DNA from 2 places in the Mesobacillus boroniphilus genome. Region 2 is predicted to be linked to the other one. Evidence: a T-box and tRNA genes for the amino acid it is inferred to sense, from the RefSeq annotation. Region 2 holds a T-box; the other holds one or more tRNA genes.

Region 1 (15,331 bases), 1.9 Mb from region 2:
ATTGGTGATAGAGATGACAGAGAGCGTACAATCGGAATGAGTTTTTTTAGTTTTTGTTCCTGGAAGGCAAAGCCGGTTTTTACATGAGTAAGTGCTTCAAGCATAGAACAATCGTTCAGGATGCTATTCGCCTGTAAATCTCGGAAAACCGACTGCTTTAAAAAGAGTGATGGAAGTATATTTTTGATTGCCTCAGGATCATCTGGATTCATACTTAGCCGCAAAAATGCCAGCATTCCTTTTACCATGAAACGCTCATAAAATGACTCAATATCCTGATCAAGACGGAAGGGCAAGCTTGAATTGGCTAGCCTCTCGAATACTGCGCGGCTAGCTGCGTTAGTCCTGAACAGGATGGTGAAATCACCCGGGCGTTCCCCATGTTCGATCCGCTCTTTTATATCTGTCAGAATCATCGTGGCCTCTTCTTCTTCATCATAAGGATGGAAGATAATCGGCGGGCACTCACCGGAAAATTGAGCTCGCATTTCTTTTTCATGACGAGTGAGATTGGCTGAGATTAAAGTGTTTGCTGTTTCGACAATCTCATGCGGCGATCGGTAATTTTGGTTCAAAATGATTAAATTAGTATGTTGAAAGTCTGTCTTAAACTTGAACAGGTAGGCAGGGTCGCTGCCTCTGAATGAATAAATCGACTGGTCGTCATCGCCAACGGCGCAAACATTTCCATGCTTGTCAGATAGCATTTTCATAAGTTCGTATTGAACTTTATTTATATCCTGGAACTCGTCGATTAAAAAATAGTGAAAACGATTTTGATAGTTTTTCAGTATTTCAGGCTTTTCCTTAAAAAGCTTATAGCAGCCGAGAAGCATATCGTCAAAATCGAATAAATTTTGCTTGTCTTTAGCAGCTTCATAGTCTTTATATAGCAAAGCCACCTTTTCTTCCCATGGAGATTCTGGCTTAACTTCATGTGGCATGACCATGGTGTTTTTCCATAAACCGATTTGCTGGAGAGCTAGGTCATAAGCAAACTCTTTGTCATCAAGCTGGAGTTTTCGGCCAGCCTCCTTTAAAATCTGTTCCCTCTGCCATTCTTTTTTCATAAGCTTGTCAGATGACCAAGTTTCACGTTCGTGAAAACAAAGGATTCGGTAGAAGATGCTATGGAAGGTGCCAGCGATCAGCTGATTGACCTTAGCGGGGGACATGCCCGGGTATAGGCCAATCCGCTTCTTCATCTCAGCGGCAGCCTTCGCTGTGAAGGTAACAAGCATGATAGAACCTGGATCAATTTTCTTCTCTTCAATCATGAAGGCGGTTCTCGCGGTCAGCACTCTCGTCTTTCCACTTCCAGCACCTGCCAAAATCAATAGTGGTCCTTCTGTAGAAACAACAGCTTTTTCCTGGTTGCCATCAAAATGGATCCCAGCTTCTTTAAGCTGTTTTAAATAGTTTAACTTTACCCCTGGCTTGGCCGGTGGGAGCGGAGTAAAAGGTGAAGGGATTTTTACTTCCCGAGGAAATACAAACTTTTCTTCTATTTCAGCTTCAGCCGTAATGGAGCGGGACTTCGGGATACGGAAGCCGTTTCGTTCGATATATTCTGCCTTATCGGAAGGCTGAACTGAAGGTGAGGATTCATTTTGTTCATTGCAATCTTCTTTTGCGGAAAGATGATGGTAGAAATGGGGCTTGTCCTTGATGCCGAGGTAAAGACGTACAGGTCCTCCGCATACAGAGCAGGTAAGCATTCCTTTTTTTCCATCATCATAGAGCTTTTGATAATCCTCACGGTTATATTGATCAAGGCTTATTATCTGATGATTACACTTGGCTGTTTTCATGTTTTCCCTCATCTCCGACCAAAAATAGCACAATCTTTATCATACCAGAATAGGATTTTTAACAAAAGGTGTTTTCTGCTCCATTAATCACTTTGCGAATTCTTATTTCAATGATTGATTCGAGGAAAAATTTATTCATTAGTAGTTTTATACGGTCATAAACAGGGAAAAGGAAAAGAAGAATATTGTGAGAATATAAATAATATTACTTGGGGGATATCAAAATGGGATACATTCTTCCAGTGACAAATTATCAATATATACAATATGCTGAGCGTGAAATTGGGACCGATTATGATCCATTTATGATTCAAAAAGTTAACAGGATTCGAAAAGAAGATCCGGTGGAAAAGGGACAGGAACAACAAGAACAAGCAGTAGGACCCCTGCAAAAGCGGAAGGACCAACAGCCTGTCGCACGCATGCAGCTAGCGGTTTCTGATACAAGCTTCTCTAATACGGATCGGATTTATAAGAAAAAGGTGAATCCTTTAGTGGTCAGCCAGGCATATGCTGAATTAACAGGAAAAGGAAGGCACTACAGTGAGTCAATTTAAACTCAGCTGTAGTGCTTTTTTGATATTAAAAAAACTCCACTCATATAAGAATGGAGTTTCTTCTTTAAATTCAGATGGATTTTTTCATCGTTTTATGCGGAATACCGGCATCCAGGAATTCTTCTGATACTGTTTCATATCCTAGCTTGCTGTAAAATGGGATGGCATGTGTCTGTGCGTTCAATTTCAAGGTTGATATGCCTTGTGACTTGGCATAATCCTCGATTTTATTCATGACGGCTACACCAGCACCGGTTTTGCGGTTCTCTTTTAAAACGCAAATCCTTTCTACCTTGCCAATCCCGTCCAATACACGAAATCTCCCTGCGCCAGCTGCTTTTCCATCATCATATAACACAAAATGGACAGAATCAGATTCGAATTGGTCAATTTCTTCTTCTTCAGGAACATTCTGCTCATGAATGAAAACAGTCTTGCGTACCTCGAAGGCGTCTGCTAATTCTTGTTCGTTGTTTACAATTTTCACTTCCACGTTTAATTATTCCTTTCCAAGCCTGAATGTTTCATATACTGTCCACGAACCATTATCCAGCTGGTACAGTAAGTGGATCCTGTCGGCTGTATCCTCAAATTGCACTTTTGTCATCCTTAATGAACCATATACATCAGAATGTTCATCGTCTGACATTTTCTGACCGACCGTGATATGTGGCACAAAGTTATACTCTTGATTTCCGTCAAATGTTGCATTTAGCTCATTATGAAGCTTTTCCAACTCTTCTGGTGAATCAACCTTCAAGTAGATTACGTTGTTAACGGGCTTAAAGGAACCAATCTTAGTGATCTTGATGTTGACTGGTTTGAAATTCCTGGCGATTGAATCGAGTTTATTCGCAATTTCCTTGATTTCTTCCTCTGTTGCTTCAAAGGGTGACTTTAAAGTTACATGAGGAGGGATCAACGCATAGTGAGGATCATAGCGCCTTCTCATTGAATTTGCAAAATCCTGGATTTTCTTTGATGGAAAAATGACAATACCGAATTTCATCTCAATACCCCCGTTTCATTAGTTTGGTGCATAACGATTAACTGAGATTACCTATATTATGATTTACCATTCATTATAACAAATTTTCTAAATATATAATATAAAGAAGCATATATTATGAAAACACTTGTCTTATTGCCCGTTTGAGGTCTGGCTGCCAATAAGTCCATGTATGGTTGCCGTTGAACTCATCATAAAAATAACCATAGCCTCTTTCTTTGAAAATCTTCGAAAGCTCCCGGTTAGGCGTTAAAAAGTCTTTGTTTTTGGAAGAGGCCGTTTTTACGACAGTTTCTTGATCTCCAACAGTATGGTAAATATGGAGCAATTCAGGTTGACGGAAGTCCTTCACTGCCGAAAATACTTCCTCATTTACATAAGGTGACTGAAGCAGTACTTTTCCAAATGTGTGCGGATACTGAAGCGCTGCTAGCAAGGAAACTGTAGCTGCGAGTGAATCGCCAATCAGTGCGCGGCCCATTCCCATTTGATAGGTAGGATATTGTTCGTCTAAATATGGTACAAGCTCATGAGCCAGAAAACGAATATAGGCTTGGTGCTGCTCTCCTTTTGGATGATACTTGCGCCTTCTATCCTCGACAGATTCATATGGTATTCCTACGATGATGACGTTTTCAATTTCCTTTTTGCCAAGGAGCTCGTCTGCAATTCTTCCGATACGGCCCAATTGGAAATAGTCCCTGCCATCCTGTGCGATAAGTAATGAATATTTATATAATGGAGAATAGTTGGCAGGTAAGTATACCAGCATGGTCACTTCTTCTCCAAGTTCCTTGCTTTGAAGTGTGATTTCTTCAATTTTGCCCATCGGAAAATCCATTAATTTACCTCCATATCTTTATACAAGGCTCTTTCCGCAAACTTTGTTGTTTGCACAACTTACCCGGTACAGAAGCTCCTCGAAAAGAGATCCGAACCTTTTAGGAATGCAGGGAAGTACAGGTAAGAAGACAACATTCACTGCGAAGAGAGCCTGATATTATTATCTTCTTTTGCCATCAAAATGATTTTAGCATATGTATTTTGAAAAATCTTTTATGGCAATCTATTTGTATCGGAAAAGAAAGATGGTGAGTAAGTAACATGTTTGACAATTGCGTGAAGTCTTATGGTAAGATTATGTGGAACAATTCTATTTCTATAAGGGGGATTTTTGATGAAAAAAAGAAAGTTTCTTTTGTTCACAGCCTTGATGCTGGTTCTTTCAATGGTACTGGCTGCATGTGGCGGAGGCGGCTCTGACGAAAAGGGCGGCGAAGAAGGACAAACTGAAGAAAAACCAAAATACATGAGCATCCTTACTGGCGGTACAGGTGGTACATACTTCCCATTGGGCGGATCATTTGCCAAAATTGTCTCTGATGCTACAGGCGTTAGCACAAATGCTGAAACAACAGGAGCTTCTGCAGAAAACATGCAGAGCATTAAGGACAATAAAGGTGAAATCGCATTCACCCAAACTGACATTGCTTCCTACGCAACAGAAGGAAAGTTAATGTTTGATGGAAACAAAATTGATAATATCAAAGCAATCGGAACATTGTATCCTGAAACGATCCAAATCGTAACAACAGAAAACTCAGGAATCAAATCAGTAGAAGATCTTAAAGGCAAAAAGGTCTCAATCGGTGCACCAGGTTCAGGTACGGCAGCGAATGCTGAACAAATTCTTGAAGTTCACGGTCTTTCACTTGATGATATCCAAAAGCAGGACCTGAGCTTTGATGAGTCAGTAAACGGTATCAAAGATGGCAACATCGATGCGGCTTTCGTAACAGCCGGAACACCTACAGCTGCTGTAGAAGAGCTTTCCGCAACAGAAAAGGTTGTTATTGTACCAATTGAAGCTGACAAAGCTGAAGAGCTTATCGCAAAGTATCCATACTATGCAAAAGAAGCAGTTCCTTCTGGAACATATAAACTGGGTTCTGACGTGCCAACAGTTGCAGTTCTTGCGATGCTTGTCGTAAAAGCTGATTTATCTGACGAGCTCGTTTATGACATTACAAAGTCAATTTTTGAGAATCTTGATCAGGTAACACATGCTAAAGCTAAGCAAATCAAGCCTGAAAATGCACTTAACGGTGTGGGCATTGACGTCCACCCAGGTGCCCAGAAGTACTATGATGAAAAAGGTATCAAGGCAGCTCAGTAATAATATGAACATGGCCGGACAATGTCCAATGAGGGCAATGTCCGGTCAATCATCTTTTCACAAAAAGCTGAAGAGGCTGACCACACGGGTGAGAACCCAGGCAGGATAGACCGAACTTCCAACCGGTCTATTTTTTACTGTTATAAGAAGACGCGTTATGCTTTCTCACCGACGATTCATAACGCATTGTCTGTTAAGGGGAGTAAGAAAAGAGCCAAGGCTGTCAGGATACATTAGGCACGTTAACTACAAATAGAAACAATCAATGCGCAAACATTAGAAAGTACTCCATCGGAGAAATTGGACAGGCGAGGCAAGTGTTATGAAAATAAACTGGATTAAATCAAAATTCTTCGTTCTGTTAACCCTCATCATTTTTTTATCAATGATCGTAATCAATATCCCTTACAAACAAGCTCTAGTTTTTCTTACACCTGAAAATAATGATATACTCTGCTATGTACCAATTAATGCAGGGGAAACCTTTAAAATAAAGTATAAGCATTCAATCCATCTGTCGGATGTAATTGAAAGCTACAAAGTTACTGAAACCCATAAAATCAGACAATACGAATTGGAGTATGAAGATTTTGCTATCGGTATGCCATCAGAAATTGCAGATGGTGAGAACTTTGAAATGAAGGATGGCAAGTACTATATAACAAATATGACCAGGGAATTTGCACAATTTGATTTGCGGCTGGGCCAAGTCCGGGCAAACCACACCCTGATTTATGAAGACATAACGTACCCGTTGTCAAAGTCGATTGAGCCAGGCTCACGGGTGCGGATAAAGATTGAGGCAATTAGTTTATTGAAGCAATTGGAAGGAGTGAATATCCTTGACGACAAATGAAGAAATGGTATCTCAAGAAAAACAACAAGAGCTTCTGGAGAAATATGATCCTGAGGCCGCAACTAGAAAATTGGCAGGCAAGATGGGATGGGTTGTTTTCTTCGGGCTTCTGGCTTTCTCAGTATTCCAGCTATACACCTCTATATTTGGGATACTAACTGCCCAACTGCAGCGTTCTATCCACCTGGGATTCGCTCTGGCACTGATCTTCTTGCTGTTTCCGGCAAGGAAGAAGAATCTTAAGGAAAAAAAGGTGGCATGGTACGATCTCCTATTGGCTGTGATTGCTGTTGCTGTCGGAGCCTATTGGCCATTGATGATCGACGAACTCGTTAATCGTGTCGGCCGTTTGACACCAACAGATTTCTACATTGGTATTGCCGCTATCCTCCTGGTCCTGGAAGCGACAAGAAGGACGGTTGGCTTGCCGATCATGATTATTGCAGGTTTATTCATGGCTTATGCCCTTTATGGACCTTATATGCCAGGATTCTTGGCGCACAGGGGTCTCGACCTGGAATCACTCGTCCAAACAATGTTCTTTACGACTGAGGGGATTTTAGGAACTCCTCTAGGTGTATCGTCAACATTCATATTCCTGTTCCTGTTGTTCGGTGCATTCCTTGTAAAAACGGGTGTGGGTCAATATTTCAATGACCTCGCAGTAGCCGTTGCGGGCAAAAGTACTGGTGGACCAGCCAAGGTTGCAATTTTTTCCAGCGCCCTGCAAGGAACAATCAGTGGAAGCTCAGTGGCTAACGTAGTTACATCGGGTTCATTTACGATCCCGATGATGAAAAAGCTTGGCTACCGCAAAGAATTCGCGGGTGCCGTAGAAGCTGCGGCATCAACTGGAGGGCAGCTAATGCCTCCAATCATGGGAGCGGCAGCATTCCTGATGGTTGAATTCATCGGCGGCGGAATAACTTATTGGGATATTGCCAAGGCAGCGACCATTCCGGCATTATTATATTTTACTGGTATCTGGATCATGACGCACTTTGAGGCGAAAAGGATCGGCCTGAGAGGTTTATCCGATGAAGAAATGCCTAATCGAAAAGAAGTACTTAAAAAGATTTATCTGCTCTTGCCTATCCTGATTGTTATTATATTGATGGTAAGCGGTATGAGTATCATGCGTGCTGCATTATGGTCAATTCTATCGACCGTCATTGTCAGTGCGTTCAGTAAAGAAACGAGAATCGGGTTCAAAGACGCGATCGATGCACTTGTTGATGGTGCGAGGACAGCCCTTGGAGTAGCGGCAGCTACAGCTGCTGCAGGTATCATTGTTGGAGTAGTTACTAAGACTGGCCTTGGCTTGAAGCTTGCAAATGGCTTGCTCGATCTTTCAGGAGGTTACTTGATTCCAACTTTGATGTTGACGATGCTTGCAGCAATCGTTTTAGGCATGGGTTCGCCAACCACGGCTAACTATGTTATCACATCAACAATCGCTGCACCGGCGATTATCCTGTTGGGTGTTCCAGATTTATCGGCTCACTTATTTGTTTTCTATTTCGGTATTATTGCGGATATCACGCCTCCGGTTGCGCTGGCGGCATTTGCGGCGGCAGGAGTTTCCGGTGGGGAACCGCTGCGTACTGGTGTGAATTCGGCCAAGCTGGCGATCGCCGCTTTTATCATACCTTATATGTTCGTGTTATCTCCTGAACTCCTGATGATCAATACAACCTGGACAGAATTAATTTGGGTGGTATTCACAGCTATTTCAGGTATGCTGGCAATTGGTGCTGGCATAATCGGTTACTGGCTGAGGAAATTGTACTGGTGGGAAAGAGTGCTGGGAATTGTAGGAGGTATTATGCTGATTTACCCAGAGGGTATGACAGACATAATCGGTCTCGGTCTTTTTGTCCTGCTTGTTGCACTTCAATTGATGATCAAGGATAAAGAATCAGTGAAACCAAAGGCAGCAAATTAATAAAATGTAAAAGGAGTCCTTACTAAAGGGCTTCTTTTTTTAGCTTGATTTAAGAAGCTTGCGTTTTTCAGGCATAACTGAAAGTATGTTTTCCTTTTTGAACAGGCGGTCTGCTTTTCTGAGAAAACAGAAAGCTTTAAAATAACGTTCATGCATTTCTTTTACGATAATCCGCCGTTGGGTAATTTGGTTATTTGCTGCAAGATAAATCATCTCCACAGGAAGGTTTTCACTAAGCGATTTTTCCAGAAGGGCATTCATGCGCTCTCACTCCTTATATTTTCTAATCTTATTATACCCGAACATTAGTTCTTTATTCAATCTTTTTTAGAACGTTTGTTCGTGATCTTGCGAAGAGAAATATGGTATAATTTAGAAAGGAGGTGTAATGATGGAGAATGAATTGCTTAAGGTTTTTGATCAACAGGGAAACTGGATAGGAATCGAAACGAGGTCGGAAGTACATAAAGCAGGACATTGGCATGAAACCTTTCATTGCTGGTTAACAGAGAGGATAGGCAACAAGGACTATCTTTTCTTTCAAGTCCGCAGTTCAGTTAAGAATGATTATCCCAATCTGTTGGATATTACGGCAGCGGGGCATATTCTTGCAAATGAAAGTCATGTGGATGGCTTAAGAGAAGTGAAAGAGGAGCTTGGGATTGACTTGGCCCTGGAGGATTTGCATTCGTTAGGGATTATCAAAGATTCATTGAACAGTCCTGGATTCATCGATAACGAATTATGTCATGTTTTTTTGTATGATCAACATCAATCTTTCGATAATTACAGTCTGCAAACAGAAGAGGTCTCGGGGATCATGATGGCAGAACTGACTGATTTTGAAAATTTATGGTTTGGTAAGGTACAGAAAGTAATAGTAGAAGGTTTTCTGGTAAGCGGGGATAATGAAAAGAAATTACATAGCATGATTGTGACCAAGAATGATTTTGTTCCTCATGAAAATACATATATAGAAAGTGTAATTGAGGCAATTAAAAAATTATAGATTAGGATATTTTTGCACGAAAATTATATTGACATTACAATCATTCCGGTATATATTAATAAATGTCCTCGTTAAAAACAGGACAAACTGGATAACGATTCCTTAGCTCAGCTGGGAGAGCGCTACCTTGACAGGGTAGAGGTCGCTGGTTCGAACCCAGTAGGAATCATACTAAAAAGCTTCAATCCTTTTCATAAGGATTGAAGCTTTTTTTGTTTGTTGAATAGTTATTGTTTCACATCAAATTTTGGCGGTATTTGCTTATTGAGCATTACCGCTTGTGGTGTATCAAAAAGATTAGCGGGCAGGTACTGTCTTTCTTGAGTGATTGGCTCATTTATTAAATAAAACTGCAATAGAATGGAAGAGGAACTTTTTATTTTATATAAATTACACTTCTTATCTAGACCTTAAGAAAAAAGGGGGAAGGGACAATATTCTTTTTTAATAGAAAAGTAATGTCGTCTATTGAAGTACTAAAAGAAAGTTTGCTGAGAAAGCAAAAAGTGACATTGGCTAAAAACCCCTCTGAAACAGAGAGAAAAATCATACAAGAGATCAAGTTTAAAACCGAGGAACTAAACAAGAACAATATTACTAGAACGAAAGCGTATCTTGATTTTTATAAAAAGCACCCGGAAATCCAGTGGGCTTTCCTGGCCCATATGGTCTCCCGGAATGGCGGATGGAACATGACGGATTTAAAAGCAGAGCTTTTAACAAGGCTGTTATCTAAAAAAGAAAAAAGCTCCTTTTTTTCATTCCTGGAACGAGGGAATTGGCTTATTTTCCATGATGCCTATCCACAGCTGCTGATTTATGAAGAAAGTGTTAAAAGGAAAAAACCGTTATTCAGGCTGCTTCCCCACTTTAATGTTTCCATCTTTATTGAGACGATTTGGGAATATTACTGGAAATCTTCAAATTCATCTCTGCTCACAATTGGCCTGATTATCAATGAACAGAACTATATCGAAAATAGAGTCATTCAAAATCAGAACTATATCAAAGATGTATTCAGTACCCTGGAGTTTGAACTACAGGATTTTTTGTCCTTCAATCAAATTCTTTTCCCCTACAATGACTATGGTGTGACTAAACTGGCTGGCCAGACAGTGAACCAGTTTGAATCATTGGACGAACGAATCCAATTAGGAAAGAGACTTTATGCCATCCTTTTTGATAAAGAGATATTGAATAAGGTAGAAGAGTGGGCAATGGCACATCCTCATTCGGGTTCAAGAAAAGATTACTGGCCTCATATATTTAACGATGTGCATGAGGGAATCCCAGGGCTGAAATATCAAATTAAATTGAGTTCATGTAAGCTAAAACCCGGGGCAAGAAAGATCTATAGCCCTACACTTCAAAATGTATGGAAAAACGTTAAACATCCTGAAGCCGAGGGAGGGGAATGGTTTAGTGATTTTAATGTATTGGAGTATCTTGACGGGTTAGATGATCCTTCGATTGGAAATATTGAATTTGACTATTGTCAAACACTTGAGAGGTTAGAGCTTGCTGCTTTTGCGAAAAAGATTATTTCGATTCTTGATTAAAACATTAAAATAGTAATTAATGATATAGGCTGATATTTCTAAATGGGATATAGGTATGACATAGAAAGGATAGGGAATAGACCCTATCCTTTTTCATTGTTTAGGAAATTATAAAATTATCTAGTTGTGGATAACTACATGTATGGGGTCTTAATCCAGCTCCAGCGCCTAGCCCCTCGAGTCGCTTCGGTGTCCTGCCAATGAAGTCAAAGAACGACTTGACCGTCAGGCCCTCCGTGGCACACGATGTTCAAAACCCGCCAGCCATAGGACTAGGAATGCATCGGAGCGATTCATCGCACGACCGAAAGCGAGGACGTGGCGCTATAAGGCCGGCAGCGCTTGTCGGCGCTGAACGAGGCGCTTGCGCTTTTTGTTCTTACTTATATTCTTTTAAGGTGATTGATCGAAAGAAATAACCTGAAAACTAATAAATTTGATTTTTTAATATTTTCAAACTATTTTGTTGATTCGCACATATTTTAATGATTAAATATATTTAAGTATGACACATATCAGATATGTGATATCTGATGAGGAGGGGGTGATGTTGTGAAGGTAGAGAAGATTTTAAATAAAAAAGTGTCTGAGTCGGTTACGGAGCAAATCGAGAAAATGATTGAAGCAGGGACATTTCTTCCAGGAGAAAAACTTCCGTCTGTCCGTGAACTTTGTGACATGTTCGGAGTTGGGCGTTCAGCGGTACGGGACGCTATTACCACCCTGAAAGGGAAGGGTGCCGTTACCGTGAAGCAGGGGGAAGGTACCTACATATGCAAGTTCGATTCCGGAAGGTTATTTAACAACCATCTTTTGCTTCCTAGTTCAGAAGACATCAGCCAGCTTTTTCAGGTCAGGAAATTGCTTGAGCCTGGTATCGCAGAAATTGCTGCGGAGAATCGTTCCGAGGCTGATTTGGAGCTGATGGATGCGTTGCTTTCTGGAGGCGATGATAATAGCTGGGAGGCTGATTATAATTTCCATCTGGCCATAGCCAGAGCTGCCGGTAATGAAATCCTTATCCAACTCCTGGAATTCATTTCAGCATCCATGCAAAAAACGATGATCGGATTTCATCAATTTATTAAAGAGGACAGGGAAGTTTTTGAAGAGATCACCGACCAGCACAACCGGATTTATCAAATGCTTCAAAATAAAAAGCCTGCAATGGCAAAGCAATTGATGCAGGAACATCTTGATTATGTAGAAGATTTACTTAAAACAAGTTCGGTTTTAAATGCTTAAAATACAAATTTCTTTGTTTCTTAATTAGAAACAGTTGGAGGGCTGCCATGATTACCGCCGGGCTTTTAACGGAGATAAAAACTTTTTTTCCTGAAACTCAAATATTGGAATCTGGAGACGATAAGAATCCTTTTGGTAATGGAGGGGTGTTAACGGTATTTCCGAATACTGAGGAGGAAATTGCGAATCTATTAAAATATGCCAATGAAACAGGCAAAAAAGTAAACGTCATTGGCGGAGGAACAAAAAGAGGTTATGGGGGAACAACCGAAAGTGCTGATCTTCTGTTGTCACTGTCAAACTACAAAGGCATTGTCGAGCATGTTCCCGGGGATATGACGCTTACAGTTAAACCGGGTACTCCCTTTAAGGAAATCCAGGATTACCTGCTGGAATTCAGTCAAAAGATCGCCCTTGATCCATTTCTCCCTGCCAAGGCGTCAATTGGAGGAATTATTTCAGCAAATGACAGCGGTCCAAAACGTCTTGGTTATGGATCGGCTCGTGATGCAGTTATTGGACTGAGGCTTGTTTATCCCGACGGCACTGTCATCCGATCAGGAGGAAAAGTAGTAAAGAATGTTGCAGGCTATGATATGAACAAGTTGTATATCGGGGCAATGGGTACTCTGGGTGTAATCTCTGAAATCACATTAAAGCTTCGACCTATAGCAAAATATGAAAGCCTTTTACTTCTTAAGTTTCCTGAAGAAAGTCTCGAAGATGCAAGGACTTTTGCAGTAAAACTCCTGGATACCGTAATTGAACCAGTTGCTCTGGAGCTGATCAATCCATCCTTATCAGCAAAACTCTTAAATGAAAAGGTTTACACACTTGCGGTCAGCTTTGAGGATGTGGAAAACTCCGTAAAGTACCAGGAAGACTTTTTCCAAAAGCTTAAGCCGTATGGAATCAGGCTCGACATTCTCCATAATGAAGAGGCAAAATCATTCTGGAATGAATTTTATGAAAATGCGCCAAGCAGTGCAGTGAATAAAGATGAAAATCAAACAGAAGCAATATTGAAGGTTGGCACTGTGAATATGAATGTTATCAAAATATTGCAAGAGTGTCAGGTCATTCAGGATTCCCATAATCTCCTGATAGAAGCACATGGCGGCTTGGGGCATGGACTGAGCCAGGTGGTGCTGAGGGGAGCAGAGGAAGATATTCCTTCTGCAATCCATTCATTAAGGGACAAAGCGGAAGAACTTGACGGATATGCTGTAGTTAAGCATCTGCCTCTTGAACTGCGCAAAAAGGTAAATGTATGGGGAGAAAAGCAGGCACACCAGTTTATTCTGGATGGAATCAAAACAAAGGTTGATCCAAATCGAGTCCTGAATCCTGGACGATTTGTTGGGGGGATATAATCGTGAGTTTAAGAGAGATAGACTTAAAGCAGGAGCCTGCATGCGAATCTAAAACTTTAGGAAATTATCTTTGGAGCGACCTGCCAGATGAAAATAAATGGGCTGACTGTGTCCATTGCGGCATGTGCCTGGAATCTTGCCCAACTTATGAAATTACCGGGCAGGAGCAGCATTCACCTCGAGGAAGGGTGCACTTGATCAAATCGGTTGCTGAAGGAAAGTTGACAGTGAATGAACAATTTATGGATCCTGTGTTTGCCTGTCTTGACTGTCGTGCCTGTACAACTGCTTGTCCAGCTGATGTCAATGTCGGAGGCCTGATTGAAGAAGCCCGTGGGCAAATTCGCCAGGCTATGCCATTGGATGGCTGGAAGGGTGCTGTGAGCAAGATGTTCCTTCAAGAGCTGTTCCCGCATCAAAATCGCCTGAATTCATTAGGAAGCATGCTGAAATTTTACCAAAAGAGCGGGATCCAGAAGGCTGTCAGGAAAACTGGGCTGATCAATATTATGCCAAAGCACCTGGTTGAAATGGAAGCAATCATGCCTGAGGTCAATGAACCTGTTCGTAAAAAATATAAGAATGTAGATGTGATCAAGGCAAAAACAGAGACAAAACAAGCAGTTGCGATGCTGACTGGCTGTGTAATGGACGTCATGTTCAGTGATGTCAATGAAGCAACCATTAATGTATTGACTCGCAATGGCAACGATGTCATCATCCCCCGGAATCAAACTTGCTGCGGGGCACTGCATGTCCATGCTGGTGACAGGGAAACAGGAAGGAAGCTTGCAAGGAAAAATATTGAAGCATTTAAGGATGCTGATAAAATCATTGTTAACGCGGCTGGATGCGGAAGTATGCTGAAGGAATACCATGAACTGTTCCGTGACGATCCCGAGTGGCATGACAGGGCTTTAGAATTCTCCCGAAAGGTAGAAGACATTTCTAAATACCTCCATGACACTGGATATGAAAAGCCGAAAGCCGAAATGAACGTCAGGATGACTTATCATGATGCATGCCACCTGGCCCATGGACAGGGGATACGTCAGGAACCGCGTGATATTCTTTTGGATATCCCAGGGGTTGAAATGGTGCATATGCCTAACTCTGACCGCTGCTGCGGAAGTGCGGGGATTTATAATATAACAAACCCTGATATGGCCGGTGCTGTCCTTGATAGTAAAATGGAGAATGTACCGGAAGATGTTGAAATGATCTCGATGGGCAATCCAGGATGTATGCTTCAGATGGCAGTAGGAGTGCAGAAGCATGGAAGAAACCAAAAAGTTGTCCATACGATTCAGCTGCTTGATTGGGCGTATCAAAAAGAAGACAGCCTGAAGGAGGAAAAGTGATGGCAAGGAAAGGCATTCAATCGAAGGATCCTCACGTTCTGAATCTCGCTAAAATCGTTGGCTATGACCCGGTCCGCAAGTCTATTCTTTATGAGAAGGAAGACCTTCTCGCCTATGATTGTGACGGTTTTACCCTCCATAAGCATCTGCCAAGGATGGTCGTTTTTCCGAAGAATACAGCTGAAGTCGCTGCAATCGTTAAATATTGCCATGAAAATGACCTTCCATTTCTTGCAAGAGGAGCAGGAACCGGTCTGAGCGGGGGAGCAATTCCGCTGAATAGAGAGGTCATCATCAGTATGGTCCGGATGAAAAAGCTTTTGAGTGTGGATTTTGAAAACAGGCGTGCAGTTGTGGAACCTGGTTTTGTCAATCTTAAGCTCACCAACTCCATTTCAGATAAAGGATATTACTATGCTCCGGATCCATC
Region 2 (15,331 bases):
TCTTATTTCTTTTTAATAAATAACAGGTAAACACCAATAAGTATCAATGCCGCCGGCCAAAATCTCCATGCTGTCGAAACTCCATTTTCCAACAAACCAAGCCATTCGGTGAATCTGTCATAAAACAACAGCAATCCTGCTAAAATGAGAAAGAGGACACCGTGGAACAAGCCGTTGCCTGTTTTCTGATATCGCAGCAAAAAGCCAAGTGCAATGATTAAAATGAAAGCTCCCAGGTGATCTGGCCAAAGCTCGAATTTATTGACCACATGAAAGTGGACACCGAAGCCAACGAGAATCACACCTGGGAAGATGGCTTCATAATCCTTACCCCAGTATCCCTGAACTAAAAAGGCGACACCGACAATGATCAAAAGTGTCGGCCACGTATAAAATTCATTAAACAACGAAACATTTTCCTGCTGAAGATAAAAATAGATTCCAAATCCGATTAATATCATTCCTGGTATAATTCTCTGATTTTTCATTCTTTCACCACTTCCAGAAAGGCTCACTTGAATTAAAGGACAAACTTTGATAAGGTACATTAGGGAGTATGTTTATTTGCTTTTTATATAGTATAAAAGTATAACAAACAGACAGAAGAGATCGTTCAATTTAATCATTACTATTTATATATGTTTTTTCAAAAGTTGTTCACATTTACAACATAAAAAGGGAAATAACCTCATGTATAATTACCTTAGCCAATTATGCAATTTCTATTGTGGGGGTGTCAATTAATAATGCATATTATCGTTGTAGGTCTTAACTATAAAACTGCCCCTGTCGAAATCCGCGAAAGATTGACATTCAACGAGGCGAATCTTGGAGAAGCGATGAGTGCGCTTCAAGGAAAGAAGAGCATTCTTGAGAATGTCATCGTATCAACTTGTAACCGTACAGAAATATATGCTGTCGTGGACCAGCTTCATACAGGCAGATATTATATCAAAGAATTCTTATCTGAATGGTTCGGGATCCCTCAGGCAGAATTTACGCCCTTCCTGTTCATCTATGAACAAGATGGGGCAATTGAACATTTATTTAAAGTTTCCTGCGGATTGAACTCCATGGTGTTGGGTGAAACTCAAATCCTTGGACAAGTGCGTTCAAGCTTCATGCTTGGCCTGGAAAGGAACACGACTGGGACCGTCTTCAATCAGTTGTTCAAACAGGCAGTCACTATTGCCAAGCGCGGCCATTCCGAAACAGATATCGGTGCGAATGCTGTTTCTGTAAGCTACGCTGCAGTTGAGCTTGCCAAAAAGATTTTCGGCACCCTGGACCAGAAACATGTCCTGATCCTTGGTGCCGGGAAGATGGGCGAGCTGGCGATCCAGAACCTTCATGCAAATGGAGCGAAGAAGGTGACGGTCATCAACCGTACTTACCAGAAAGCTGAGGATTTGGCTAACCGTTTCTCCGGCATGGCCAAAACTTTGGATGAGCTTAAAACTGCGCTTGTGGATGCAGATATTCTCATCAGTTCAACAGGTGCGAAGGACTTTGTCGTCACAAAGGATATGATGGCAAAGGTCGAGCAAAAGCGAAAAGGAAAACCATTATTCATGGTGGATATTGCTGTTCCTCGTGATCTTGATCCGGAAATTGCGACTTTAGAAAATGTATTTCTTTATGATATCGATGATCTAGAGGGCATTGTTGAAGCAAATCTGCAGGAACGCCAGAAGGCAGCAGAGAAAATTCTTATCATGATTGAAAGTGAGATAGTCCAATTCAAACAGTGGCTTAATACGCTTGGTGTCGTTCCGGTCATTTCTGCATTGAGGGTAAAGGCGCTTGCAATCCAGGAAGAGACGATGAACAGTATCGAACGAAAACTGCCACATCTATCTGATCGTGATATAAAAGTTCTTAACAAGCATACAAAGAGCATCATCAACCAGCTCCTAAAAGATCCAGTCCTTCAGGCGAAAGAGCTTGCAGCTGGTCCTGATGCAGATGAAGCACTCGATCTATTCGTGAAGATTTTCAATATTGAACAGCTCGTCGCTGAACAAGAAGGAATGAAAACAGCTGAAACCAAGCCGGTAAAAGTTCCTTCGCCTCAGGCTTCTTTTCAGCCGTAAGAGAGGTAGTGCCCATGGGTGAACTTTATATTACACGTCTCCATGAAATAACCATTGTGATTTATGCGGCCAGCGTGCTTTTATACTTTATCGATTTTCTTAACAGTAACCGGAGGGCGAACAAAATTGCCTTCTGGTTACTTGCATTTGTTTGGGGATTCCAGACTATTTTCCTGCTTTATTACATGGTCGACCAAGGCCGGTTCCCAGTCTTGACCCTTTTTGAAGGGCTTTACTTTTATGCATGGGTGCTGGTTACGCTTTCTCTGGCAATCAACAAACTATTAAAAGTAGATTTCATCGTTTTTTTTACTAATATACTTGGGTTTATAATCATGGGAATCCATACATTCGCGCCAGTGCAATATGATTCATATGTCATGTCGGAGCAGTTAATATCGGAACTTCTGCTCATTCATATCACCATGGCGATCCTGTCGTACGGGGCATTCTCCATCTCATTTGTCTTTTCATTGCTATACCTCATTCAATATGACCTTTTAAAGCGGAAAAAGTGGGGTAAGCTGTTATGGAGGATCACCGACCTGACGAAACTAGATTATTGGTCATACATATTGAATGTCATCGGAGTGCCAATGCTGATATTGAGCCTTATCCTGGGTTTGCAGTGGGCGTGGATCAAGGTACCAGACCTTGCCTGGTATGATGCCAAGCTGATAGGTTCATTCATCGTTCTCGCAGTATATAGCATTTACCTTTATTTAAGGGTTGGAAGAGAATTGTATGGAAAAGCGCTTGCCTTATGGAATGTTGCATCGTTCCTGATTGTATTAATCAACTTTTTCCTTTTCGGAAAATTATCATCTTTCCATTTTTGGTATCAATAATAGGAGGCTGTCATGAGAAAAATTATCGTTGGCTCCAGACGGAGTAAGCTAGCATTGACACAAACAAATTGGGTAATCGAGCAGCTGAAAAAATTAGGTGCTCCTTTTGAGTTTGAAGTAAAGGAAATCGTCACAAAAGGAGATAAAATTCTTGATGTGACTTTATCAAAGGTCGGAGGAAAAGGTCTTTTCGTAAAAGAAATCGAACAGGCTATGCTCGACAAAGAGATTGATATGGCTGTCCATAGCATGAAGGATATGCCTGCAGTACTTCCAGATGGACTAGTAATCGGGGCAATCCCAGAGAGGGAAGACCACCGTGATGTGCTGATATCCAACGATCACGTTCCTTTTAAAGAATTAAAACCGGGATCTGTGATTGGAACTAGCAGCCTTCGCAGGAGCGCCCAACTGTTGGCTCAGCGCCCTGACCTTGAAATGAAGTGGATACGAGGAAATATCGATACTAGGATCGCTAAGCTGGAAACTGAAGACTATGATGGTATTATCCTTGCTGCTGCCGGTTTGAAGCGCATGGGATGGGCTAGTGATATCGTTACCGAGTTCATTGATGAAGATATTTGTGTACCTGCTGTCGGTCAGGGAGCACTTTCAATCGAGTGTCGCGGCGATGATGAAGAGCTTCTTCAGCTGCTTGAAAAGTTCACTTCCGCTGAAACAAGTGCAACAGTCAGAGCCGAAAGAGCATTCCTACACAAGATGGAAGGCGGCTGCCAGGTACCGATTGCTGGATATGCATATCTCAATGATCAGGAAGAAATCGTGTTGACAGCACTGGTTGGCTCGCCTGATGGAAAGTTAATTTTTAAGGAACAGGTTACAGGAACAAATCCTGAGGAGCTGGGAGAGCTTGCAGCTGACAAGCTGATCAGCCAGGGAGCAAAAGACTTGATCGACAAGGTAAAACAGGAGCTTGATAGTGAATGATTCCAGCGCATTCGCTGCAAAATAAAACGGTCATGATTCCAAGGGGAAAGGCTCACGCGAAGCCTTTCACCGAATTAGTTGCTAGAAATGGAGGGATTCCGGTGGAGATCCCTCTTATTGCCTTTAAAGCGGTTGCAGCTTCTGAAATTCTACTTAATAAACTTAAGAATTTACATACATACGATTGGATTATCTTTACTAGCAATGTGACAGTAGAAACTTTTTATTCATTCATTAAAAAGAACAGGGCTTCTCTGCCTAAAATTGCAGTAATTGGCGAAAAAACAAAAGAGATCGTTGAAGCCTTGGGAGAAAAGGTAGACTTTGTTCCAGAGAAGTATGTTGCAGAAGGATTTGTCGATGAGTTCTTACCTTATGTCAATCAGAGCGAGAGGATCCTGATTCCAAAAGGGAACCTGGCCAGGGATTATATCTCTGCAGCACTGAAGGAAAAGGGAGCTGTCGTCGATGAAATCATTATCTATGAAACCTTCTTGCCGGAAGAAAGCAAAGTCAAGCTCGTTAAGATGCTAACTGAAGAAAGTCTTGATATACTTACATTTACAAGCCCATCTACGATTGATCATTTTATGAAAATCGTTGAGGAAAATAATTTGAGAGAAAAGCTGGAACATTGCATCGTTTCATGCATCGGTCCTGTTACAAAAAGGAAGGCAGAGGAGTGGGGATTGAAGGTCCATGCCATGCCGGAAAAATACACCGTCGAAGAGATGCTGAAAAGTGTTGCCAACTATATAAAAATGGAGGGTAATCTATGAAACACCTTGAATTCAGCCGCCATCGCCGTCTTCGTCAGACAGCGAATATGCGCGCACTTGTACGTGAAAACTATCTTCGCACGGAAGACTTAATCTATCCGCTTTTTGTCGTTGAAGGAGAAAATGTAAAAAACGAAGTTTCTTCAATGCCGGGAGTCTATCAATTATCCCTTGATAACCTAAAAGAAGAAATCACTGAAGTGGAATCTCTGGGCATTAAATCTGTGCTGCTTTTCGGCGTTCCGAACGAAAAAGATGAAGTAGGCTGTCAGGCTTATCATGACCACGGAATTTTGCAGGAAGCGATCCGGGTCATCAAAAAGGCTTTTCCTGATATGGTCGTCATTGCCGATACTTGCCTTTGTGAATACACAAGCCATGGCCACTGCGGCGTAATTGAGGATGGCAAAGTTCTTAACGACCCTTCTCTTGAGCTGTTAGGAAAGACGGCTGTCAGCCAGGCACAAGCAGGCGCGGATATCATCGCACCATCAAACATGATGGACGGTTTTGTCACAGCGATCCGTTTTGCTTTGGATGAAGCAGGATACCATGATGTTCCAATCATGTCCTATGCTGTAAAATATTCTTCTGCATTTTACGGTCCTTTCCGCGAAGCAGCAGAAAGCACGCCGCAATTTGGCGACCGCAAATCCTACCAGATGGATCCGGCAAACCGCATCGAAGCTATGCGTGAAGCTGAATCAGATGTTATGGAAGGCGCAGATTTCCTGATCGTCAAACCGGGCATGCCATACCTTGACATCGTCCGTGATGTGAAAAACAACTTCAACCTGCCTGTCGTCATCTATAATGTGAGCGGTGAGTACTCAATGGTCAAAGCAGCAGCTCAAAACGGCTGGGTTGACGAAAAGAGCATCGTGATGGAAATGCTGACAGGAATGAAGCGTGCCGGATCAGACCTGATCATCACTTATCATGCCAAGGATGCAGCACGCTGGCTGAAGGAACAATAATATTTAAAAGGCTCTGCGCATATTCGAGGTATCTTGAGAGGCACGGAGCCAATAAAATAGAAATGAGGGATAGTATGCGCTCATATGATAAATCGATTGCAGCTTTTAAAGAAGCGAAAGAACTATTGCCTGGAGGAGTAAACAGTCCCGTCCGCGCATTCAAGTCTGTCAATATGGATCCTATCTTCATGGAAAAAGGGAAGGGTTCAAAAATCTATGACATCGATGGCAATGAATATATTGATTATGTATTATCATGGGGACCACTGATCCTTGGCCACACGAACGACAAGGTCGTTGAGGGAATCAAGAAAGTAGCGGAGCTTGGGACAAGCTTCGGTGCACCGACAGTTGTTGAGAACGAACTTGCACAATTAGTCATTGACCGTGTGCCTTCAATTGAGATGGTAAGAATGGTATCTTCGGGAACTGAGGCAACGATGAGTGCATTACGCCTTGCCCGTGGGTATACAGGCAGAAACAAAATCCTTAAGTTTGAAGGCTGCTACCATGGACATGGTGACTCATTGCTTATAAAAGCTGGCTCAGGCGTCGCCACGCTTGGTTTGCCTGACAGCCCTGGTGTTCCTGAGGGAGTTGCCAAGAACACGATTACAGTACCATACAACGATCTTGAGAGCGTCCGTTTCGCATTTGAACAGTATGGTGATGATATTGCCGGCGTGATCGTAGAACCAGTAGCTGGGAATATGGGTGTTGTACCACCTGTTAAAGGATTCCTTGAGGGACTTCGCGAAATCACTACTCAGTATGGAACAGTATTGATTTTTGACGAGGTTATGACAGGCTTCCGCGTAGGGTATAACTGTGCACAAGGCTATTACAATGTAACACCTGACCTTACTTGCCTTGGCAAGGTCATAGGCGGAGGCCTTCCAGTAGGCGCATACGGCGGCAAGAGAGAAATCATGGAGCAAATCGCTCCAAGCGGTCCGATTTACCAGGCAGGGACGCTATCAGGCAACCCGCTTGCGATGACAGCTGGACTGGAAACATTGAAGCAGCTAACGCCGGAATCATACAAAGAGTTTGAACGCAAAGCCGATATCCTTGAAAATGGACTTAAGGCTGCGGCGGAGAAATACGGAATTCCGCACACAATCAACCGTGCAGGATCCATGATCGGCATCTTCTTCACAAATGAAAATGTTATCAACTATGAGGTAGCTAAACAATCGAATCTTGAATTCTTTGCAGCATACTACCGTGAAATGGCAAACGAAGGAGTATTCCTGCCACCATCACAGTTCGAAGGATTATTCTTATCAACAGCACACACAGACGAAGACCTGCAAAAAACAATCGAAGCAGCAGAGAAGGCATTCTCCAAGCTGCAGAATAAATAATGATATGACACTCTCCTATTGGGGAGTGTTTTTTGTTGGGTGAGGGTGTTAGGGAGGCGGGGGGACAAAAGGCGGGCGTAATCTCTTAAGTATGTTTGTTTGAAGTAGGTCCGGGTTTGGACAAAATGCGTACGTATTCTTTTAACTTTGTCTGAAGTAGCCCCAGGTTTGGACAAAAGGCAGTCGTAATTTCTTAACTTTGTCCGAAGTAGCCCCAGGTTCGGACAAAACGCGGCCGTATTCTCTTAAATTTGTCCGAAGTAGCCTGAGGTTTGGACAAAATGTCTACGTATTCTTTTAACTTTGTCCGAAGTAGCCCCAGGTTTGAACAAAAGGCAGTCGTAATTTCTTAACTTTGTCCGAAGTAGCCCCAGGTTCGGACAAAAGGCAGTCGTAATCTCTTAAGTTTGTCCGAAGTAGTCCCAGGTTCGGACAAAACGCGGCCGTATTCTCTTAAGTTTGTCCGAAGTAGCCTGAGGTTTGGACAAAATGTCTACGTATTCTTTTAAGTTTGTCCGAAGTAGCCCCAGGTTCGGACAAAAGGCAGTCGGAATCTCTTAACTTTGTCCGAAGTAGCCCCAGGTTCGGACAAAACGCGGCCGTATTCTCTTAAGTTTGTCCGAAGTAGCCTGAGGTTTGGACAAAATGTCTACGTATTCTCTTAACTTTGTCCGAAGTAGCCCCAGGTTCGGACAAAACGCGGCCGTATTCTCTTAAGTTTGTCCGAAGTAGCTTCAGGTTCGGACAAAAGGCAGTCGTAATCTCTTAAGTTTGTCCGAAGAAGCATCAGGTTCGGACAAAATAGTCTAAGATGGTAGCCCGTCGTTCGACCACAATCCTGTCATCATCATAAAACCTGTCCGAATTCTCCCTGCTGTGATTTCTTCAAGCAACTCCTTTAGCAAGAATTCTCTCTTATTAATTTGTGCATCTTCCCATCACCAGCTCCATTTTATGTTCTAAATTATCATAAAAGTAAATACAGACTCATAAAGTGTTAATGACATAGTGATTTTACGTTTAAGGAATGAAAGGAGGAGTCGCTTTGTCTCAGGGGAATCAATCGTGCCTGCGATTTTCATTAGAAGAGTCTGTGTGGTTTCAAAGAGGACAGGAAGTCGCGGAGCTTGTCTCGATTTCACTCGATCCGAATATAACCATCCAGGAAAATGAACAATATGTATCCATTCGCGGATCGCTGGAATTGACTGGGGAATATACATGCCATGAACAGCAGCAAGAGAATGATGAACAACTCTCTGCTCTTAAGTACGTCCATTCTGTCATGGAGAGGGAAGAAGGGGTCTATGAATTCCTTCACCGTTTCCCGGTGGATATCACAATCCCTAAAAACCGGATTGAAAGCATTTATGACATTGATATTCAAGTAGAAGGATTTGATTATGTTTTTCCGGAAAAAGACCGCCTGAAGCTGAACGCAGATCTTGCCATCACTGGCTTATACGGCGAACAACAGCATGAAGCTGATCAGGAAGCTGACAGTGAAGAGGCGGAGGAACTGGAGGTCAGTTACCGTGAGGAAGCTACTGCAGAAGTTGCGGTTGAAACAGAAGCCGATACAGATGCAGAAACTGATAGCTATAACACAGAAGATAGTGCTGAACTAGACTTCCCGGAAGCTCCTGCCTATTCGTTTGTCCAGCAAAATGAAGCATTAAATGAACAGGAAGAGCAAGGTTCCTACGAAGAAGAATTGTATGCGCCATTCAGGGCAGAAGCAAAGAAAGCGGCTGATGCTGAAGAAGGATCTGAACCTGAGCTGCAAGAGCAAAGAGAACCGCAACAAGTGCCGGAGTATGCTTTAAGTGACTTCAGAGGTGAGCCGGAGCCTGTTGCAGAGGTCGAAGAAGAGCAGGTGGAACTGGAGGTAGAAGACCAGCCAGAGGCAGAAAATATGCCTGCTGAAATGGAGGAATCTCCGGAAAGCTCATCTTCCCCATTATTGAAGAAGAAAAAGCCAAATATGAAAAAAGGCATTTCGATTGCAGAGTTTTTGGCGAGGAAGGAAGAAGAAACAGAAGTTGCCAAAATAAGAGTGTGCATTGTTCAGCAAGGCGATTCACTTCAATCGATCTCTGAACGCTATGATGTACCTGTCCAGCAGCTTCTACGGGTGAATCATTTGAGTATTGACCATGAGGTCCACGAAGGTCAGGTGTTATATGTTCCTGGAGTAGTCGTTCACCATTCCTAATATTTTTCACAAGAAAGTATAAAATTTTTGCTCCAGCGCCAAGCCCCTCGAGCGTTTCGGTCCTGCCGATGAAGTCAAAGAACGACTTCACTGTCTGGGCCTCTGAGGCACAGGATGTGCAGACCTGGCAGCCACAGGACGTGGCGTTATAGTCGGGCAACTCTTGTCGGGGTGACCAAGGCGCTTACGCTTTTCTTTGTAGCAACGCCTTGTCCAAAAGGAGGCTGGTTGTCAGGGCTGGCTTCGCTGCTGGCTGGGATTGCTATAGCTTTTACTATGGGCAGGTGTCTAACACCTGCCCAGCTCTGTTTATTCATATTGATGTCCAGAAAGTAGGCGAGATCCGATGGATGATCGCAATTTTTTGAAAGAAGAATCTGCAGTGTTAAAGCAGTATCCTATTGAACCGTATTTTGCAGAGGATTTCGGCAAAGTAAAAAAAGTCTATACGAAATCAGGGACATTCGCTCTAAAGAAAATCCATCCGTATGAGGGTACGGATTTTATCAAGCATATACAAAATCTTTATCAAAAAGGCTATAACAGGATTGTTCCAGTATATCCGGCAAACGATGGAAGATATGCAGTTTTGCACAATAAGTCCCTGTATTATTTAATGCCCTGGATGCCGAATGAGACAAGGGAGGACCAAACACAAAGACACCAACAATTATTCAGGGAATTGGCGAGGATGCATACCTTGTCAGTCAAAGAACTGGAAATCAGCTCGGAAGTTAAGCAAGAGCATTATGAACAAACGTTAAAGGAATGGGAAAAGGAAGAAGAGTTCATAAATGGATTCCTTGAAAGCTGTGAAAACAGGGTGTATATGTCCCCGTTTGAGCTGACATTCTGCCTGTATTACATCCAAATCCACCAGGCAATCCAGTTTGCCAAACAGAAACTTGAAACATGGAATGAAAAAACGAAGGAGCAAAAGAAAACGAGGACTGTAACGCTTCACGGAAAAGTTTCTTCTGAACACTTCCTGTTCGATGAAAGAGGATACGGGTATTTTATCAATTTCGAGAAGGCGAGGCAGGGGTCGCCCATCCAGGACTTATTGCCGTTTTTAGCAAGATCCCTGAAGACCCAGCCCCAATACGGAGATGAAATAATCGACTGGATTTATGTATATCTGAAGTATTTTCCATTCCGGGAGGATGAAATGCAATTATTCATGAGCTATCTTGCCTTTCCCTCAGGAATCATCCGCGTCGCTGAAACGTATCATCAGCGCAAAGCGGAAGTGGATGAAAGGAAGTTTGTCCAAAAACTTCAGCGCCAGTACTGGCTCTTGAGCAATACAGGTTATGTAGTGACCAAAATCGACGAACTGGAGAAGCAAAAGGAGCAGGCAAAACAAGAAGGAGCCCAGAGCTAAAAGATGCTCTAGGGCTCCTTAAATCATTTCAAATTTTATTGCCAGTGCAATCAAGATGAAAATTGATAGCAAGAATACATCAAATGTCGACGGAAAAAACAGGGTTCGGATTCCCTGGAACACACAAAAAGGAATAATGAGCTGAGCACAGACCGCACGCGCCGTCCTGGCCCACTTCGGGAGTGTATAAGGATTATACCTTCGTCTCTTCATCGCCATCCCTCCAAACAATCAGGTATCCCTTTATAAAATCAAAAAGTATTTATTCACTTCGAGAATTGTCCAGCTCCAGCGCCTAGCCCCTCGAGTCGCTTGTCTAGCTGTGGCTCCTAACTCCTCGAGACGCTTCGGTCCTGCCAATGAAGTCAAAGAACGACTTCACCGGTCGGTCCTCCAGCGCTTGTCGTGGCTGACCAAGGCGCTTGCGCTTATCTTCATTCTATGAGTGATTGGCCCAAAATGTGCGTATTGTTCACACATCGAGGCGTAAAAAGTATAAATTAATAAAAAATAGGAAATGATGATTGACGTCAATCCACTTTTTTGGGTAGTATATCTAGTATACAAAACACATAATAAAGCAAAGCTTTGACAGGGAAGAGTACATGAGCAGCCAGCTTCAAGAGAGGGAGTCCATTAGCTGGGAGGACTTCTAAGCCGGAACCATGGAAGGTCGCCCTTGAGCATCGCCTGGGAACGGATTTCTCTTAGTAACAGGCGACGGTGAAGAACCGTTATCCGTATTTGAGCCAGCAGCAGAACTCAGTTTTTACCGTTGCTGGGAAAAAAGGTGGTACCGCGAACAAACTCCATTCGTCCTTTTATGGCGAATGGAGTTTTTTATTTTTCAGGAAATGAATGGAGGAAAAATGATGGAAGAGAATTTGTCTATGCCGACTAAATACGATCCGTCTTCAATCGAGCAAGGACGTTATGAATGGTGGATCAAAGGTAAGTTTTTCGAAGCGAAGGACGATGAAACGAAAAAGCCTTATACAATTGTCATCCCGCCGCCAAACGTAACTGGAAAGTTGCATCTTGGTCATGCGTGGGATACAGCGCTTCAGGATATCCTGACACGAATGAAACGCATGCAGGGATATGACGTATTATGGCTCCCAGGAATGGACCATGCGGGCATCGCGACACAGGCAAAGGTTGATGAAAAACTGCGCAGCCAAGGCATCAATCGCTACGAACTGGGCCGTGAAAAGTTCCTAGAAGAATCATGGAAGTGGAAAGAGGAATATGCACAGCATATCCGCAAGCAGTGGTCAAAGCTTGGCCTAGGACTAGACTACAGCCGCGAGCGCTTCACATTGGATGAAGGCCTATCCAAGGCTGTAAAAGAAGTATTCGTATCTTTATATCGCAAAGGACTGATTTACCGCGGGGAGTACATCATCAACTGGGACCCTGCTGCAAAAACAGCCCTTTCTGATATTGAGGTTATCCATAAAGATGTCCAGGGTGCTTTCTACCATATGAGATATCCACTGGCAGATGGCAGCGGCCATATCGAAATCGCAACGACAAGACCGGAAACGATGCTTGGCGATACTGCGGTTGCAGTTCACCCAGAAGATGACCGCTATAAGCACCTGATCGGCAAAACCGTCATCCTTCCAATCGTTGGCCGTGAGATTCCGATTGTTGGCGATGATTATGTCGATATGGAATTCGGTTCTGGGGCAGTTAAAATCACGCCTGCACATGATCCTAACGACTTCGAGATCGGAAACCGCCACAATCTTGAACGTGTCCTTGTTATGAACGAGGACGGCTCAATGAATGCAAGAGCAGGCAAGTACAATGGAATGGACCGTTTTGAATGCCGCAAGCAAATCGTCAAGGATCTTCAGGATGAAGGCGTTCTATTCAAGATTGAAGAGCATATGCATTCTGTTGGACATTCTGAGCGAAGCGGAGCAGTAGTCGAGCCATATCTATCAACTCAATGGTTCGTTAAAATGCAGCCGCTTGCTGACGAAGCCATCGCCCTGCAGAGCAAGGAAGAGAAGGTTAACTTCGTACCAGACCGTTTTGAAAACACATATATGCGCTGGATGGAAAATATCCGCGACTGGTGTATTTCCCGCCAGTTGTGGTGGGGACACCGTATCCCGGCGTGGTACCATAAAGAAACAGGCGAAGTTTATGTTGACCACGAGCCGCCTGAAGACCCTGAAAACTGGGAACAGGACAATGACGTTCTTGACACCTGGTTCAGCTCGGCCCTATGGCCATTCTCGACGATGGGCTGGCCAAATGAAGAAGCAGCTGATTACAAGAGACATTATCCAACTGATGCACTTGTAACAGGCTATGATATCATCTTCTTCTGGGTTTCAAGAATGATTTTCCAGGGGCTTGAATTCACTGGACAGCGTCCATTCAAGGATGTACTGATCCACGGACTCGTTCGCGCAGAAGATGGCCGCAAAATGAGTAAGTCACTAGGCAACGGTGTTGATCCGATGGATGTCATCGACCAGTATGGTGCCGACTCACTCCGCTACTTCCTGACAACAGGAAGCTCACCGGGGCAGGACCTTCGTTACAGTACGGAGAAGGTTGAAGCGACCTGGAACTTTGCCAATAAAATCTGGAATGCATCCCGTTTTGCGTTGATGAACATGGACGGCCTGAAATATGAGGAAATCGATTTGAGCGGCGAGAAATCTGTTGCCGACAAGTGGATTCTGACAAGATTGAATGAAACAATCGAGACTGTGACAAGATTGTCTGACCGCTATGAATTTGGTGAAGTTGGCCGAGCGCTATACAACTTCATCTGGGATGACCTGTGTGACTGGTATATCGAAATGGCGAAGCTTCCGCTATACGGTGAAGATGAAGCGGCTAAGAAGACAACTAGATCTGTTCTTGCATATGTTCTTGATAACACGATGCGCCTGCTTCACCCATTCATGCCGTTCATTACGGAAGAAATCTGGCAGAACCTTCCTCACAAGGGAGAGTCCATCACAGTTGCAAGCTGGCCGCAGGTTGATGCTGCTTTGACTGATAAACAAGCTGCAGACGATATGAAGCTGCTTGTTGAAGTGATCCGTGCAGTAAGGAATATTCGCTCTGAGGTGAACACTCCTCTTAGCAAAAAGGTTGATATGTTCCTGAAGGCGAAGGATGAAAAGACGTTAAGCATGCTTGAAAATAACCGTGGCTACATCGTTCGCTTCTGTAATCCGGAAAATCTTGAAATCGGGCTTGAAGTCAACGCTCCAGAAAAAGCAATGACATCAGTTGCGACAGGACTTGAAATCATTATGCCACTTGAAGGCCTTATTAACATTGATGAAGAAATCGCCCGCCTTCAAAAGGAAAAAGAGAAGCTTGATAAAGAAGTAGAACGCGTACAGAAGAAGCTGGCAAACGAAGGCTTCGTTAAGAAGGCTCCCGAGAAAGTCATCGAAGAGGAGCGCGCAAAGGAAAAAGACTACTCTGAAAAACGTGCAGCAGTCGAAGCGCGCATCAACGAATTGAGAAACTAATTACAATAAAACATCAAAATTTGAAGGCGAACCAGTATTGGTTCGTCTTCATCTTGAATTGAGGTGTGTTAGATGTTTGATACATATGAAAAAGCAATTGATTGGATCCATGCAAGACTGAGACTTGGAATCAAACCGGGACTTTCAAGAATGGAATGGATGCTTGAAAGACTGGACCATCCCGAAAGAAGGATTAAAAGTATTCATGTCGGAGGCACAAATGGAAAAGGCTCCACTGTCACGTTCCTTCGTTCCATTCTGCAAGCTGCTGGATATAAAGTAGGAACTTTTACATCACCATACTTTGAGCAATTCAATGAAAGAATCAGCATCAATGGCCAGCCTATCAATGATCAGGAACTGATTGAGCTGACAAATGTTATCAAGCCTCTTGCAGATGAATTGGACAAAACTGAACTGGGCGGGCCGACTGAATTCGAAGTCATCACGGCGATGTCTTTATACTACTTTTCGAAGATGTCTCCTGTGGATGTTGCCATTTACGAGGTAGGTCTTGGCGGCCGTTTCGATTCGACCAATGTCATTCATCCCCTGCTTTCAGTCATCACTAGCATCGGTCTGGATCACACGGCAATCCTTGGTGATACCTATGAAGAAATTGCCTTTGAAAAAGCAGGCATAATCAAGAACGGTGTAAGCATCATTACTGGAGTGAAGCAGCCCGAAGCACTGGATGTAATCAGAAGAAAAGCGCTTGAAAGCAAGTCTCCGCTGTACCATCTGTGCGATGAATTTTCTACAAGTTCAAGAGAGTCTCTAGAGCGTGGTGAAGAATTTTCATTTTCCAGCATGTTCGGCCAGATTCGGAATCTGAGAACCACTATGATCGGTTCATATCAGGTAGACAATGCTGCCTGTGCTGTAATGGCTAGCCAGGTCCTTTCAAACTACTATTCCTTTATGATCGAGGAGGAGCACATCAGGAAAGGACTAACTCAAGCATACTGGCCTGGCCGGCTTGAGATTTTAAGTGAAAATCCTATAGTCCTGATCGATGGAGCACACAATGAGGAAGGAATAAATGCGCTGGCACGTGAAATAAAATCTCGATATGCCGATAAAAAGATTAATATCCTTTTTGCGGCTCTTAAAGATAAGAAATTGGACAAGATGATCGCGACTCTTGAAGAGGCTGCTGATCAATTGACTTTCACGACATTTGACTTTCCGCGGGCAGCATCTGCAGA

The links. The T-box of region 2 lies ahead of DYI25_RS11680 (valine--tRNA ligase). A T-box ahead of a tRNA ligase gene usually reads a tRNA of that ligase, here a tRNA-Val.
Region 1: it has a tRNA-Val gene. The T-box ahead of DYI25_RS11680 (valine--tRNA ligase) is inferred to sense a tRNA for this amino acid. The anticodon was not compared.

Annotation. Positions count from the first base shown of each region.
Region 1 is NZ_QTKX01000001.1:325,711-341,041, forward strand. It holds gene DYI25_RS01625 (UvrD-helicase domain-containing protein) at 1-1,811, opposite strand, end outside; gene DYI25_RS01630 (hypothetical protein) at 2,036-2,368, shown strand; gene DYI25_RS01635 (GNAT family N-acetyltransferase) at 2,439-2,861, opposite strand; gene DYI25_RS01640 (YjcG family protein) at 2,868-3,377, opposite strand; gene DYI25_RS01645 (alpha/beta hydrolase) at 3,493-4,218, opposite strand; gene DYI25_RS01650 (TAXI family TRAP transporter solute-binding subunit) at 4,555-5,553, shown strand; gene DYI25_RS01655 (DUF1850 domain-containing protein) at 5,876-6,409, shown strand; gene DYI25_RS01660 (TRAP transporter permease) at 6,414-8,354, shown strand; gene DYI25_RS01665 (hypothetical protein) at 8,394-8,615, opposite strand; gene DYI25_RS01670 (NUDIX hydrolase) at 8,743-9,363, shown strand; tRNA gene DYI25_RS01675 (tRNA-Val) at 9,460-9,532, shown strand; gene DYI25_RS01680 (DUF2515 domain-containing protein) at 9,822-10,922, shown strand; gene DYI25_RS22710 (FadR/GntR family transcriptional regulator) at 11,475-12,167, shown strand; gene DYI25_RS01690 (FAD-binding oxidoreductase) at 12,215-13,540, shown strand; gene DYI25_RS01695 ((Fe-S)-binding protein) at 13,543-14,901, shown strand; gene DYI25_RS01700 (FAD-linked oxidase C-terminal domain-containing protein) at 14,901-15,331, shown strand, end outside.
Region 2 is NZ_QTKX01000001.1:2,271,630-2,286,960, reverse strand. It holds gene DYI25_RS11730 (LiaI-LiaF-like domain-containing protein) at 3-488, opposite strand; gene hemA (glutamyl-tRNA reductase) at 747-2,093, shown strand; gene DYI25_RS11720 (cytochrome c biogenesis protein) at 2,108-2,941, shown strand; gene hemC (hydroxymethylbilane synthase) at 2,954-3,889, shown strand; gene DYI25_RS11710 (uroporphyrinogen-III synthase) at 3,886-4,668, shown strand; gene hemB (porphobilinogen synthase) at 4,665-5,645, shown strand; gene hemL (glutamate-1-semialdehyde 2,1-aminomutase) at 5,720-7,012, shown strand; gene spoVID (stage VI sporulation protein D) at 8,058-9,227, shown strand; gene ysxE (spore coat protein YsxE) at 9,574-10,611, shown strand; gene DYI25_RS11685 (hypothetical protein) at 10,630-10,824, opposite strand; T-box leader at 11,191-11,435, shown strand; gene DYI25_RS11680 (valine--tRNA ligase) at 11,481-14,123, shown strand; gene DYI25_RS11675 (bifunctional folylpolyglutamate synthase/dihydrofolate synthase) at 14,196-15,331, shown strand, end outside.